DNA from 2 places in the Porticoccus hydrocarbonoclasticus MCTG13d genome. Region 1 is predicted to be linked to the other one. Evidence: predicted binding sites of a transcription regulator. Region 1 holds the regulator's gene; the other holds the start of a gene.
What was found. Region 1 encodes LexA, which represses DNA repair genes until DNA is damaged. Its sites were predicted from a motif close to ACTGTNTNTANANACAGT; they were not measured.

Region 1 (7,352 bases):
GGAAAGGCAGTTACATCATTTATTTAAATAAAAGCTCATAAAAAAGTAACTTTCACCCTGTTTACCGGCTATTCCACTCGTCAGAAATACACCCGGTAGCCAGTGCACTTTTTTCCCGTTGGTGATACGTTCAATGAACTAATGAGGAGGATTAAATCATGGCTTCACAAGTTCCAGTCATTGGCGCCTGGTACGAGGACGCCTCCCAGGATGACATTTTCGAAGTTGTTGCTCTGGACGAGCACAGCGGTTCCATAGAAATCCAGCACGTTGGCGGAGAGGTCAGTGAAATTGACTTCGAAACCTGGCAGCAATTGATACTGCTACCGGCTGAGCAACCCGAAGATTGGCGGGCATCATATGAATTGAGCAACGAAGACAGTCACTTTCCAGATGACATCTTTATCCCTGATAACTGGAATGACCCATTGACGGACATTGATGCCGATACTGTTTACGGGCTCGATGATTTTTAGGGTACCAACGGTACTGTTCGATGCCCGGATTATTCGGCGATCTCCTGTGCCTGCAACATGCGAGCATGTTGCAGGATTATCTTTGCCGCACTCTCAGCATCGTCTACCAGACTAAATAAATGTAAGTCTCTTTCCGAGACACAGCCGTTTTCCAACATCGTCTCCCTCAGCCAATCGAGTAGGCCCTGCCAATAACTGGTCCCCAATAGAACGATGGGAAAGGGCCGCACTTTATTAGTCTGTACCAAGGTCAAAGCCTCAAATAATTCATCAAGGGTGCCATAGCCTCCCGGAAATATGACAAACCCGACGGCATGCTTAACAAACATAAATTTGCGCACGAAAAAATAGCGGAAATCCAGCGATACGTCCTGAAAGGTATTGTGATTCTGCTCCAACGGCAGGGAAATATTCAAACCCACGGAAGTCGCACCTGTGCCATAACAACCCTTGTTTGCTGCCTCCATCACCCCGGGTCCACCACCAGTGATGATGGGCACTCCCTCTTTTCCCAGAATCTCACCAAGTACCACGGCTTCCTGATAGTAGCGGGAGTCGGGCTGAAGACGCGCACTACCGAACACAGACACCGCACCGCCCATGCCTGACAGTGACTCGATGCCATCCACCAGTTCAGACTGAATACGCAGAACACGCCAGGCTTCGGGGATTTTGATTTCTTCCATAAGCTACTCCAATGTCCGAGAAAGCGCCGTCATTGTGATTCCATGATTCACTTTGGCAGCAATCATACTGATACCCTGAGAATATACCGTTGAAAAAAGTTTTTCCCACCACCAATTTAACTTTATACTGTAAATAATTACAGGCTATATTTATTTACAGCAATATGGACAACAACGTCGCAATTGCTGCAATTCATCCCGATGAATCCCGAGGTTAGAGAATGGCGAGTACATCACTGACTGCCCGACAACAGCAAATCCTGAACCTGATCAAACAACATATTGATGAAACAGGCTACCCCCCCACCAGGGCGGAGATTGCCACCGAGCTGGGCTTCAGATCACCTAACGCTGCTGAAGAGCATCTCAGGGCACTGGCGCGCAAGGGCATGATCGAGATGATTTCGGGCGCATCCCGCGGTATTCGTCTGCTGGATGAGCAGCCCGCCGGCCTTCCGTTGATTGGCCGTGTCGCCGCCGGGGATCCTGTTCTTGCAGCAGAAAACATTGAGGACTATCTCGACATCGGAGCCAACCTGTTTAACCCTAGAGCGGATTACCTATTGCGTGTTCATGGTATGAGCATGAAAAATGCCGGCATCATGGACGGTGATTTACTGGCTGTTCACAAAACGGGGCATGCGCAGAAAGGTCAGATTGTGGTCGCGCGCATTGAAGATGATGTGACCGTCAAGCGCCTGGGTAAAAGCCTGAAACGCCACGAGGTCCTGCTCGAACCGGAAAACGAAGAGATGCTCCCCATTGTGGTCGACTTGCGGGAAAAAAGTTTTGTTATTGAAGGCTTGGGGGTCGGGGTTATTCGGACGAATCCCCAATAGTATTTGTCCAGCTACAGGCCCTGAGAGTGCCTCGAACCGACTGTACGAGATAAAGAGCCATCATGGGCAGGCTGACCTCAGTGAAGCACCCGGTTTTTGATCATGGTGCCCTCTTCCATCTGAAAATTGTCTGCACCCAACTCTTCAAAGACTTCAATTCCGGCATCGATCATGGCTTTGGCGACATCAACCTTGGCCTCCTGAAGAAACGCCTTGGCCTCTCCCGAAAAACTGATTCTGATCAATGGTGCATCCTCCTCATCAGTACGCTGCAGAGCGACATCTCCATCGGGCAAAATTACGATTTCAAACAGGGAGATAGCCATTGAATATTCCATCGGGTTTTCAAAAACAACATCCCTGCATTGTACCAGAGGGGTACGGCATTAATAACCCGAGAACAAAAATTAGCTCCCAGTCTGGCTCAAGCAATACCAGTCAGCATTCAATCATGTGCTCTCGATGACGCTCAATCAGGCTCCGGAAAGCTTCCAGCCATTCGTTGAGCAAATCAACACTCAACTCATGCCTGTCTTCACCCTGCTCAATTTGCACCACAGCAATGGGTGACGCAGCATTGACCACCTCCTGTGGCTGAACCTCAAGCAGACGATCTCGGGCATTCAGCAAGTTGGCAAGCCAGCTCCCTTTATCCGCCTCCAGGTTAGCCAACTCCTCGGCCTCAGACGGTGATTGACCAATGGACTCCATCGCCGCAATCAGCCCCTCAACAGATGAAATTGACTCGGCAGCTCTATGTCGATAAGTAGTCGCCACCTCCCGCAGATAGAGACGATAGGCGACTTCGAGCTGGAACAGTGCTGACTGGCAGAGCGCCAACTGCAGGTTTGCCGCTGGCCCGACAACACACGTCAGCTCCCGGTCAGTCTGTTGCAATAACAAGCCACAGAAGTAGAGCTTTTGATTGACAGCCGGCAGAAAGGGATTCACTGGCAGTCTCCTTTACTTCTTACCCTTGCGGTCATCCTTTTCCTGCCAGACACCCTGGTCATAAAACGCCTTCCATCCAGTGGGCTTACCCTCTTGCTCAGACTGGACATACTGCTCACCAGTTTTCCGACTGAAGCGAATCACGGTGAGGATACCATCGGGATCGGCGACGGGAGCATCAAAGAGAAACTGATACTTGGGATCAATTTCTTTCACATGGGGCAGCAGTTCAGCAACCAAGGGCGCCCGGGTTTCACGATGCCGGGGAAACTGGCTCGCCGCTAGAAACAGGCCGGATGCGCCGTCCCTGAGGATATAATGATCCGTTACTTTTTCGCAGGTGAGCTCTGGCATGGGGACAGGATCCATCTTGGGGGGAGCGGGCTGACCACTCCGGAGCAACTTGCGGGTGTTTTTACAGGCATCGTTGGTACAACCGAAATATTTGCCAAAACGCCCCGACTTGAGCTGCATGTCACTACCGCATTTATCACACTCAATCAGCGGACCTTCATACCCCTTGAGCTTGAAAACGCCGGTTTCCACTTCAAAGCCATCGCAGTCGGGGTTGTTGCCACAAACATGCAGCTTTCGCCCCTCATCAATCAAATAGGCATCCATTGCCGTATTGCAGAGGGGGCAACGGTGACGATGCATCAACTGCCTCGATTCGGCCTCATCGTCTTCGTCGACATTAACTGCCTCATCTCCGGGGATAAGGTTCAGCGTGCCTTTGCAGCGCTCTTTAGGCGGCAGGTTGTAACCGGAACAGCCGAGGAAAACCCCCGTCGTGCCTGTGCGAATCATCATCGGTCGACCACATTGAGGGCAGGGAATATCCGTGAGCGATGGCTCATTGGGACGCATACCACCGTCAGCTTCAGCCCGGGTCAACTTCGCTGAGAAATCCGAATAGAATTGATCAAGCACCTGCTTCCATTCCAACTTGCCTTGGGCAATTTCATCCAGATAGGCTTCCATTGTGGCCGTAAAACCATAGTCCATCAGGTCGGTAAAATTTTCGTTCAGACGGTCCGTAACAACATCACCAATTTTCTCCGCATAGAAACGGCGATTGTCGACCCGCACATACCCACGATCCTGGATCGTGGAAATGATAGATGCGTAAGTCGATGGGCGACCAATGCCACGCTTTTCCAGCTCTTTGACCAGAGAGGCCTCAGAGTAACGGGCCGGGGGCTTGGTAAAGTGCTGCATCGGGATCAATTTGTTCAGCAGCAGCCGGGCGCCAACGGACATCTCAGGCAACTCAATGTCGTCCCCTTTTTTGGACATCGCAGGCAACACTTTCAGATAGCCGTCAAACAGTGTCACCCGACCTTTTGCTCGAAGTTCGAAGTCCTCTGCCTTCACTGTCACCGTAGTACTGGTAAATCGTGCCGGCACCATCTGGCAAGCGACAAATTGCTGCCAGATCAACCGATACAGTTTTTTGGCGTCCTCTTCCATCGCATCCAGATCACCTGGCTTGATATCAATATTGGAAGGCCTTATCGCTTCATGCGCTTCCTGGGCACCAGCTTTACTACCATAAATAGTGGGCTTTTCAGGCAGGTACTCAGCACCATACCGCGTTTTGATAAAGTCACGACAGACGCTCACCGCATCAGCACTGAGGTTGGTGGAGTCTGTTCGCATGTAGGTGATATAACCACCTTCGTAAAGGCGCTGGGCAAGCATCATGGTTTTTTTCACCCCATAACCAAGCCGCGTGCTGGAGGCCTGTTGCAGGGTTGAGGTGATAAACGGTGGCGACGGTTTACTGGAAGTGGGCTTGTCCTCACGGGCAATCACCTCGTAGGAAGCATTTTTCAACCCGGTCAGCGCGGCATCTGTCTGGTCCTGACTGACAGGCCTGAACTGATCAGAGCCTTGTTTCTTCACCTCAAAGCGGACCAGATCTTCCTCAGAGGTCTCCAGATCGGCGTGCACTGTCCAGTACTCTTCCGGTTCAAAAGCACGAATTTCACGTTCGCGCTCAACGATCAATTTAACGGCTACCGACTGCACACGACCTGCAGAAAGTCCTCTGGCCACCTTACTCCAGAGCAGTGGCGACACCATAAAGCCAACGACCCTGTCGAGAAAACGGCGAGCCTGCTGGGCGCTTACCCGGTTGGTATCAAGCTTGCCCGGTTTTTCAAAAGCCGCTTTGATCGCTTTTTTGGTGATTTCATTAAAGACAACGCGCTGATAAAGATCGGGGTCACCGCCGATGGCTTCCATGAGGTGCCAGGCAATTGCTTCCCCCTCCCGGTCAAGGTCCGTGGCGAGATAGATATGATCCGCATCCTTAGCCAGCTTTTTCAACTCAGCGACAACTTTTTCCTTGCCGGGCAGAATCTCATAGCGCGCTTTCCAGCCATGCTCGGGGTCTATTCCCATGCGATTGACCAGCTGCTCTCTGGCTCTTCTGGAGCGCTGCTTTGCTTTTTCATCGTCCGACAGCTTGCGGGTGGCCGCAGCAGTCCTGGCCCGTTCTTTTGGGTCAACCGTTTTACCACCACCCGTAGGCAGGTCGCGAATATGCCCGATACTCGACTTCACAATGAAATCGTTGCCGAGATACTTGTTGATCGTTTTCGCCTTGGCCGGCGACTCGACGATAACCAGTGATTTACCCATGAAGCAGCCGTTTATCCTGTAGATTGATAGCCCAAAGTGCTACCAGATGGCACCACGAAAGCCTGAAAGGGAGCGAATATACATGTGCCGCCGGTGGTTTGGTCAAGGTAATTTTTCACTCGGCAGCCAATCTATTGAGAGATTCTTCGGGTCGGATCGCACTTCTGAGGTGCTTCAACTGGGTATCGATCCGGTCAATATCCGCCAGTTCACCGCGTTCCTGCCAGACAATGGCCACACCCTCACGGTTGACCTCAACAGCGATCGCGTCAGCTGGCAGGGCCGCCAGCACTGCCCCAATAACGGGTTGCAACCGGTCATTGGCTTCATGGCCCAACCATTGCCAGCCCTCCCAGGGTGAGTGATCGCCACGGCGGGTACCCCGAACCAACAGCCACTTTTCCATCCGGGAAAATGGCGATGGACTGGAGTCTGGCACCCAGAGCAGGGTATAACCTGCGTATTCAAGGCGGCCTTCTCCCTCTCTGGCATCCGGGGCATGCACGAGTCGAACCCGAAGTCCACGGGACGAAGCCAGACGTCGCATCTCCGTGATCATTTTCTGACGAGGGCTCTGGCGAAACCAGAGCAGCGGTGAAATGATAAGCGCCAGTATCAGTAGAATTAACAAATAGGTCATTATCTGCTACAACCTTATATACTTGAGAAAGCGTTGATAAACCAGTTACAGGAGATACTTCATGTCCGCCTATAAACACATTTTGATCGGTCTGGACCTATCTCCAGAATCACAGCAAGTGGTCGAGAGAGTCAAGTCCCTGTTTCACAACAGTGACTGCCAATTGAGCCTTGTTCATGTACAGGAGCCATTGTCGTTTGCCTACGGCGGTGACATCCCGATGGACCTTACCGAGGTCCAATACCAACTGGAGGAGCAGGCGAAGCAGCGTTTGGCCGTCATCGGCAAAGATCTCGGAGTTCCCATTGAGAGCCAACATGTGATCATCGGCCAGCCCGCCCAGGAAATGCACCGGTTTGCCAATGACAACCATGTGGACCTGATTGTAGTCGGCAGCCACGGTCGCCATGGTATCAGTCTGATACTGGGCTCAACGGCGACCGGTGTGCTGCATGGTTCCCAATGCGATGTGCTGGCGGTCCGGGTATAAGCTGTGCATTCAGGCTTTTATTGATCCGGGTATCTAATTTCGCAAGACCTGTCTAACATGTTTGCGGTTCAACCCATTTGCCTTTCAAGGAATACAAACCAAACCTTTATGAAAAAATGTCATGGCAGCGTCGTCGGCACCCTTTTACTGGCAGTATGCGTGCTATTACCGGGTACCTCTTTTGCCAGAAACCCGACCCTGGACGAACAGCGCGCGCTCTACCGCGAAGCCAAAATTGCAGTGGCAAGAGGTAGCGAAGGCAATGTTCACAGACTTGTCAATGCCCTCGGAGACTACCCTCTCAAACCACACATCGAATATTTATGGTTAAGCGATCGATTGAGACACGCGAAAACCATTGAGGTTTCGACCTTTCTCAACAACTACGACGATAGCTCCCTGGCCAACCGACTGCGTTACCGCTGGCTCGACACCTTGCATCATCAGCGGCGTGAGCAGGATTTTCTCGCCTACTACCGACCAGCCAGTGCCAGCACAGAACAGCAGTGTTATTTCCATTTCATACACCTGAGCAAAGGGAAAAAGGAACCTTTTCTGTCAGACGCCATATCACTCTGGAGCGTGGGGAAATCCCAGCCCAATGGCTGTGATGCGCTTTTTGAC
Region 2 (7,352 bases), 2.1 Mb from region 1:
CTGTTCAATGCTGTGCTGGCCCGGTGTCGCCACTTCCTGCATGTCTGTCGATGCAGTTGGCCGACTGCCGGTCGGTGCCATGGCTTCGGCCATTTCCACGTTGGCGGCATAGTCGCTGGCGTTGGAGAAGGCGATATCGTCCTCGCCGGAGGCCGCCAGCACATGAAATTCATGGGAGTGGTTGCCGCCAATGCTGCCGGTATCCGCCAGGACGGGCCTGAAGTCGAGGCCGAGACGGCTGAAAATAGTGGTGTAAGCCGCGTGCATGGTGTCATAGGTCTGCTGCAGGCTGGCCTGATCCGCATGAAAGGAGTAGGCATCTTTCATCAGAAACTCCCGTGCGCGCATGATGCCAAAGCGGGGGCGGATTTCATCCCGGAATTTGGTCTGAATCTGATAGAAATTGGCGGGCAGTTGCTTGTAACTGCGCAGTTGATTGCGGACCAGGTCGGTAATGACTTCCTCGTGGGTTGGGCCGAGGCAGAAGGCGCGGTCGTGACGATCCTTCATTCTCAGCAGTTCCGGCCCGTACTGTTCCCAGCGACCGGACTCCTGCCAGAGTTCCGCCGGCTGGGTCACCGGCATCAGGACTTCCATGGCGCCGGCCCGGTTCATCTCTTCGCGGACAATGGCCTCCACTTTGCGCAGCACCCGCAATCCCAGAGGCAACCAGTTGTAGAGCCCGGCGGCCAGCTTGCGGATCATGCCGGCGCGAATCATCAATTGATGGCTGATGACTTCGGCATCGGCCGGGGTTTCTTTTTGGGTAGCGATCAAAAACTGGCTGGCACGCATAGTTGATTCTTTGTCTTGGAGGTGAGTGTAAAAACCGCTATTTTACGGTGGAGCCCGCTTTGGGTACAGGACAAGAGGTTGTTAAATGTTTGAGCTCGATTCTGCACTGATGGCTGACACGGTAATTATTGGTGACTTTCCGTTGTGCCGGTTGTTGATCCACCGCGATGCCAATTATCCCTGGTTCATTCTGGTGCCACGGATTGCCGATGTGACGGAAATTTATCATTTGTCAGAACAGGACCAATATCAGCTGATTCGCGAATCCTCTCTGCTGGCGGAGACATTGGTGGATGTGTTCTCCCCGGATAAGGTCAATATCGCGACCCTGGGCAACCGGGTGGCCCAACTGCATGTGCATCATCTCGCCCGCTATAAAACGGACGGTGCCTGGCCCGATCCTATTTGGGGACGGCTGCCGGCACAGGGTTATACCGGGGAGTTGCTTGCGGCGCGGGTCGATCCACTTGTCAATGTACTCGTCGGGGATGACTTCACCGCCTTGCACAAATAGCTTTTCCGGCAGATTTTTGCGCATTGTGTTGGCGGTAGTCCGGATTCAGTCATTATCCAATCTTCTAGCCCCCTGGTTACTGGGGTATAATGCGCCGCTTTTATCAGGGGCGTTCTGCCCACTCTAGAATCAGGGTATTTAGTATGCCGATTTACAGTTATCAATGTCAGGCCTGCGGTCATGTGCTGGAAGCACTCCAAAAAATCAGTGACAAACCATTGACGGATTGTCCGGTTTGTCATCAGTCGGAATTGAAAAAACAGTTGACGGCTGCCGGTTTCCGGCTGAGTGGCAGTGGCTGGTATGAAACGGACTTCAAAAAAGAGAAAAGAAAGAATATTGCCGGCGACCAGCCCTTGGAAAGCAAGGCAAAACCTGAAGCAAAACCCAAAGAGGCTGCCGGTTCCACCCCCGCTGCCTGAACCAATACCACTGGAAGCCCCGCCCGGCCTCCATCGATTAACAACGGGAAGACATAATGCGGACAAGTTATTGTGGTGTGCTCGGCGCCGAACACATTGATCAGGAAGTCACCCTGTGCGGTTGGGTGGATCGTCGACGCGACCACGGGGGTGTGATCTTTGTCGATTTGCGCGATCGTGAAGGTATCGTGCAGGTCGTGTTTGATCCGGATTGCGGCGAGCATTTTGCCCTCGCCGACCGGGTTCGCAGTGAATATGTGCTGCAGGTGACTGGTCGGGTTCGCGCCAGAACCCCCGAAACCGTCAACCCTGAAATGGCCACCGGCCAGATTGAAGTTTATGGTCTGGCTGTGCAGATACTGAATGCATCCGAAACGCCGCCTTTCCCGCTGGATCAGCATAACAAGGTAGGCGAGGAAGTGCGGCTCAAGTACCGCTATCTGGACCTGCGCCGGCCGGAAATGCTCAGCAATATGCGGTTCCGCTCCAGGGTGACCAATATTATTCGCAACTTTCTCGATCAACGGGGATTTCTGGATATTGAAACCCCGATCCTGACCCGGGCCACGCCGGAGGGCGCCCGCGATTACCTGGTGCCGAGCCGCACCCACGAAGGCAAGTTTTTTGCGCTGCCGCAGTCGCCACAGTTGTTCAAGCAGTTGCTGATGGTGTCGGGCGTGGACCGTTATTACCAGATCGCAAAATGTTTCCGTGACGAAGATCTCCGGGCGGACCGCCAGCCTGAATTTACCCAGGTTGATGTGGAAATGTCGTTTACCTCGGAAGCGGAGATCATGGCCATCAATGAGGAGATGATCCGCACGGTTTTCCAGGAAGTGCTCGAGGTGGATCTGGGCCACTTTCCCTCCATGCCTCACAGCGAAGCCATCATGCGCTATGGCAGCGATAAACCGGATTTGCGGATTCCCCTTGAACTAGTGGAAATCAAGGACCTGATGGCGGGGGTGGATTTCAAGGTGTTTTCCGGGCCAGCCAATGATCCAAAGGGTCGTGTCACGGCGTTGAAGGTACCTGGTGGCAACGGGATCAGTCGCAAGCAGATAGATGATTACACCAGGTTTGTCGGTATTTATGGTGCCCGGGGGCTGGCCTACATCAAGGTGAATAACAGGGAAGACCTGGAGGAGGGGCTGCAATCCCCGATCGTCAAGTTTCTGCCGTTGGATGTGCGTGCCGCCATACTTGATCGCACCGCCGCGGAGAATGGCGACCTGATTTTCTTTGGTGCAGATAACCACCGTGTTGTGACCGAAGCTTTGGGTGCCCTGCGCTGCAAACTCGGTGCAGACCTGAATCTCTACACCTGTCAGTGGGCGCCGTTGTGGGTGGTCGACTTCCCGATGTTTGAAGAAGATGGAGAGGGTGGTTGGACATCCCTGCATCATCCCTTTACCCGACCGGCCTGCTCGGTGGAAACGCTCGAGGCCGATCCGGAAAAAGCCCTGTCGATTGCCTACGATATGGTGTTGAACGGCACGGAGCTTGGTGGTGGTTCGATCCGTATCCACAACCCCGATATGCAGCATGCGGTCTTTAAGGTGCTGGGTATCAGTGAAGCAGAAGCGGATGAAAAATTCGGTTTCCTGATCGACGCCCTGAAATTTGGTTGTCCACCCCATGGCGGGCTGGCGTTTGGTCTGGATCGGCTGATTATGTTGATGACCGGCAGCCATTCGATTCGCGATGTGATCGCTTTCCCGAAAACCCAGACAGCGGCCTGCGTCATGACCGATGCGCCGGGTGGGGTTGATAATCGGCAATTGCGTGAACTGAATATTCGTTTGCGGGAGAAAAAACCGGCGGATGGCTGATCTATCCCGCAGTGCGCTGACCGGTGCAACACGATAAAAAACGACTGCAGCTCGGAAGGATGGGAGATTTTTGTTATGGCAGGTCACAGCAAATGGGCCAATATCAAGCACCGCAAGGCAGCGCAGGATGCCAAGCGCGGCAAGGTGTTCACCAAACTGATTCGTGAACTGGTTGTGGCTGCAAAATCCGGTGGGCCCCTGCCGGAGGACAACCCCCGGCTCCGCGCCGCAGTGGACAAGGCGCTCGGTAATAACATGAAGCGAGACACCATTGATAAAGCCATCGCCAGGGGTGCGGGTGCCGGTGAAGGCGACAATTATGAAGAGGTGACCTACGAGGGTTATGGTGTCGGAGGTATTGCCGTTCTCGTGGACTGTATGACGGATAACCGCAATCGTACGGTTTCCGATGTGCGCCACGCATTCACCAAGCGCGGTGGCAATCTGGGCACGGACGGATCGGTCGCCTACCTGTTTAAGCGTACTGGTCAAATCAGTTATCCCGCCGGGGTTGATGAAAACCGCTTAATCGAAGTGGCCCTGGAAGCGGGCGCAGAAGATGTGGTGACCAATGACGATGGTTCCATCGACGTGCTCACCGCGTGGGAAGACTTCAGCGGAGTCAAAGAAGCTCTGTCGGGAGCTGGCCTTGAGCCGGAAAATGCAGAGGTCACGATGCTGGCATCCATTACTGTGCCGGTTGACCTGGACGGTGCGGAGAAATTGCTGGCGCTGGTGGATCATCTGGAAGATCTGGATGATGTGCAGAATGTGTATACCAATGCGGATATTCCCGCGTCGGTGATGGCTGAGCTCGGCTGATGATCGGTTGGGCCAGAGAGTAAACCCGGGTGTATCCCGATATTGTTAACAGAACGAGTAATCACAGGAGAGACAGGATGAAAGTACTTCAGAAAACTGACGAGTACACCATTTATCAAAAACGCTCAGGTCGCTATGCCGTTGAAGGCGCTGACAAGAAGATCATTAATGGTGACGAAAAAGTCAGCATTCTGGTCGCCGCGGGTGTCGTCAAGCAGGCAGTCGCAAAACCCGCGCCGGTAGAAGAGGCGGTTGTTGAAGAAGCTCCTGCTGAGGAAGCCCCGGCAGAGGCAGCTCCAGTAGAAGAGGCTGTGGCAGAGGAAGCGCCTGCTGATGAAACACCTGCAGGAGCAGCTCCCGCTGAATCGGCAGATGAGGAAACCAAATAAAAGTTGTTGTGTGAACGCAAAAAAGGCGGCTGGCAACAGCCGCCTTTTTTAGTGGGTGCAGTGACGATGGAGCCGCTGGCTCTTGTTTTTTCAAGCGATTAGGATACTGTGACAATATACAGTATTTCGGGCGATTCACATGACACTGATTCTCGGTATAGACCCGGGTTCGAGAAAGACCGGTTTTGGCCTTGTCAACGCCGTTGGTTCCCGCGCCGAGTATGTTGCCAGTGGCATTATCCGCCTGCCGGATGGCGCGCTTCCGGAGCGTCTCAAAGTGATCTTTGAGAGTCTTTCCTGCATTATCGAAGAGCACCATCCTGAGACAATGGCCATTGAGGATGTTTTCTTTGCCCGTGATCCCAGGGCTGCGCTGAAGCTCGGGCAGGCCCGTGGCGCAGCCATTGTGGCGGGTGTTGCCGCGGGGTTGTCGGTGGCTGAGTATGCTGCGCGGTCAGTCAAGCAGTCGGTGGTTGGCAGTGGCGCGGCTGGCAAGGAGCAGGTGCAGCATATGGTCACACGACTGCTGAAGTTGCCTTCGGTGCCTTCTGAGGATGCCGCAGACGCGCTTGCAGTGGCGCTCTGCCACGCGCAAACAATCCGTACCACGGCTGGATTGCCCCCCGATGTTCGTTATGCCAGGGGGCGGTATAAATAATATGGCGAGTCCTATAAAGAGAGGAATTGCGAGGTGATCGGAAGAATTCATGGCACATTACTGGAGCGCAAGGCGCCGGAACTGCTGATTGATGTGCAGGGTGTCGGCTACGAAGTATTGGTGTCGCTCAATACATTTTTTGACTTGCCGGTACCGGGCCAGACGGTGACCCTCCATACGCACTTTGTGGTACGGGAGGATGTACAGCAACTTTACGGTTTTGCCGATACTGTCGAGCGCGAGTTATTTCGCAGCCTGATCAGAGTCAGTGGCGTGGGGCCGAAAATGGCGCTGGCCATTTTATCCGGAATGACGGCAGCTGATTTCGCCCATTCAGTGCAGCATAACGATACCGCGACCCTGGTGCGATTACCCGGCATCGGCAAAAAAACAGCCGAGCGTCTGATCGTGGAAATGCGGGATCGCCTCAACCATTTTTCCACCGATTCGGCGGACTTCTCCCTCACTGGCCAGGCAGGACGACAAACCGATACGGTCAGGGAGGCCGAGAGTGCACTGATTGCACTGGGTTACAAGCCCCAGGAGGCGGCTCGGATGATAACGGCCGTAGCCAGCGAAGGGCAATCCAGTCAGGAATTGATTCGCCTTGCCCTGAAAAGCATGGTTAAAAGCTAGCCCGTGCAAGATATACTGCGCCCATGATTGAGAATGATCGTCTTATCTCCCCAGAAGCTTCCGTCCAGGAGGAGCGCTTTGATCGTGCGATTCGTCCTCTGAGTCTGGCCGACTACGTCGGGCAGCAGGCGGTTCGTGAGCAGATGGAAATATTTATCGGTGCCGCACGCAGGCGCGGTGAACCACTGGACCACACGCTGGTATTTGGCCCCCCGGGTCTGGGCAAGACCACGCTGGCCCATATCATTGCCAATGAGATGGGTGTGGATCTGAAAACCACCTCTGGCCCGGTGCTGGAGAAAGCTGGTGATCTGGCGGCTCTGATGACCAACCTGGAGCCGGGGGACGTGTTGTTCATTGACGAGATTCATCGTCTGAGTCCCGTGGTGGAAGAGGTTATCTATCCAGCTATGGAAGACTACCAGCTGGATATCATGATCGGTGAAGGGCCTGCTGCACGTTCCATCAAGCTGGACTTGCCACCCTTTACCCTTGTTGGTGCAACGACCCGGGCGGGGTTACTCACGTCGCCGTTGCGCGATCGTTTTGGTATCGTACAGCGCCTCGAGTTTTACTCAGTGGATGAGTTGAGCACGATTGTCGCGCGCTCTGCGGATATTCTCGGTGTGGCCATGGGACAACAGGGCGCTATGGAGATTGCCCGCCGAGCGAGGGGTACACCCAGAATAGCCAATCGCCTGTTGCGTCGGGTCAGGGACTATGCCGAGATCAAGGCAGATGGAAAGATCAGTGCGGAGGTGGCCGATCAGGCATTGAATATGCTCAATGTGGATGCCAATGGTTTTGATCATATGGATCGACGGCTGATGTTAACCATCATGCAGAAGTTTGATGGGGGACCTGTGGGGGTGGACAGTCTGGCCGCCGCGATCAGCGAAGAGCGGGGAACGATCGAGGACGTACTGGAACCGTTTCTGATCCAGCAGGGATACTTGATGAGAACCACTCGGGGTCGAATGGTTACAAACCTTGCCTACCAGCACTTCGGTCTGAAAAGTCCACAAAAAATTGACCAACAACTGGATTTCATGGAGAAATGACCAGCGAATATTGTCTACCGATCCGTGTGTATGTGGAAGACACCGACGCGGGCGGGATTGTCTACTACGCCAATTATCTGAAGTACCTTGAGCGCGCCCGCACTGAGCTGATGCGGTCGTTGGGTTATGACAAGCCGGCGCTGTTTGAGGGCATGCAGTTTGTGGTCTGTTCGGTGGAATTGAAGTACCGGCAACCGGCAGTATTGGATGACCAGGTAATTGC

Region 2: the regulator LexA is predicted to act here: its motif matches at 4,880-4,897, upstream of ruvC (crossover junction endodeoxyribonuclease RuvC).

Annotation. Positions count from the first base shown of each region.
Region 1 is NZ_JQMM01000001.1:2,102,650-2,110,001, forward strand. Features, by position in the region: gene U740_RS10015 (DUF6763 family protein) at 159-476, shown strand; gene U740_RS10020 (LOG family protein) at 506-1,162, opposite strand; gene lexA (transcriptional repressor LexA) at 1,384-2,001, shown strand; gene U740_RS10030 (hypothetical protein) at 2,079-2,327, opposite strand; gene U740_RS10035 (DUF6586 family protein) at 2,440-2,952, opposite strand; gene topA (type I DNA topoisomerase) at 2,965-5,598, opposite strand; gene U740_RS10045 (hypothetical protein) at 5,714-6,238, opposite strand; gene U740_RS10050 (universal stress protein) at 6,300-6,728, shown strand; gene U740_RS10055 (transglycosylase SLT domain-containing protein) at 6,837-7,352, shown strand, end outside.
Region 2 is NZ_JQMM01000001.1:14,157-21,508, reverse strand. Features, by position in the region: gene U740_RS00120 (proline--tRNA ligase) at 1-795, opposite strand, end outside; gene U740_RS00115 (HIT domain-containing protein) at 881-1,309, shown strand; gene U740_RS00110 (FmdB family zinc ribbon protein) at 1,453-1,731, shown strand; gene aspS (aspartate--tRNA ligase) at 1,788-3,563, shown strand; gene U740_RS00100 (YebC/PmpR family DNA-binding transcriptional regulator) at 3,639-4,385, shown strand; gene U740_RS00095 (hypothetical protein) at 4,463-4,774, shown strand; gene ruvC (crossover junction endodeoxyribonuclease RuvC) at 4,914-5,432, shown strand; gene ruvA (Holliday junction branch migration protein RuvA) at 5,466-6,068, shown strand; gene ruvB (Holliday junction branch migration DNA helicase RuvB) at 6,092-7,129, shown strand; gene ybgC (tol-pal system-associated acyl-CoA thioesterase) at 7,126-7,352, shown strand, end outside.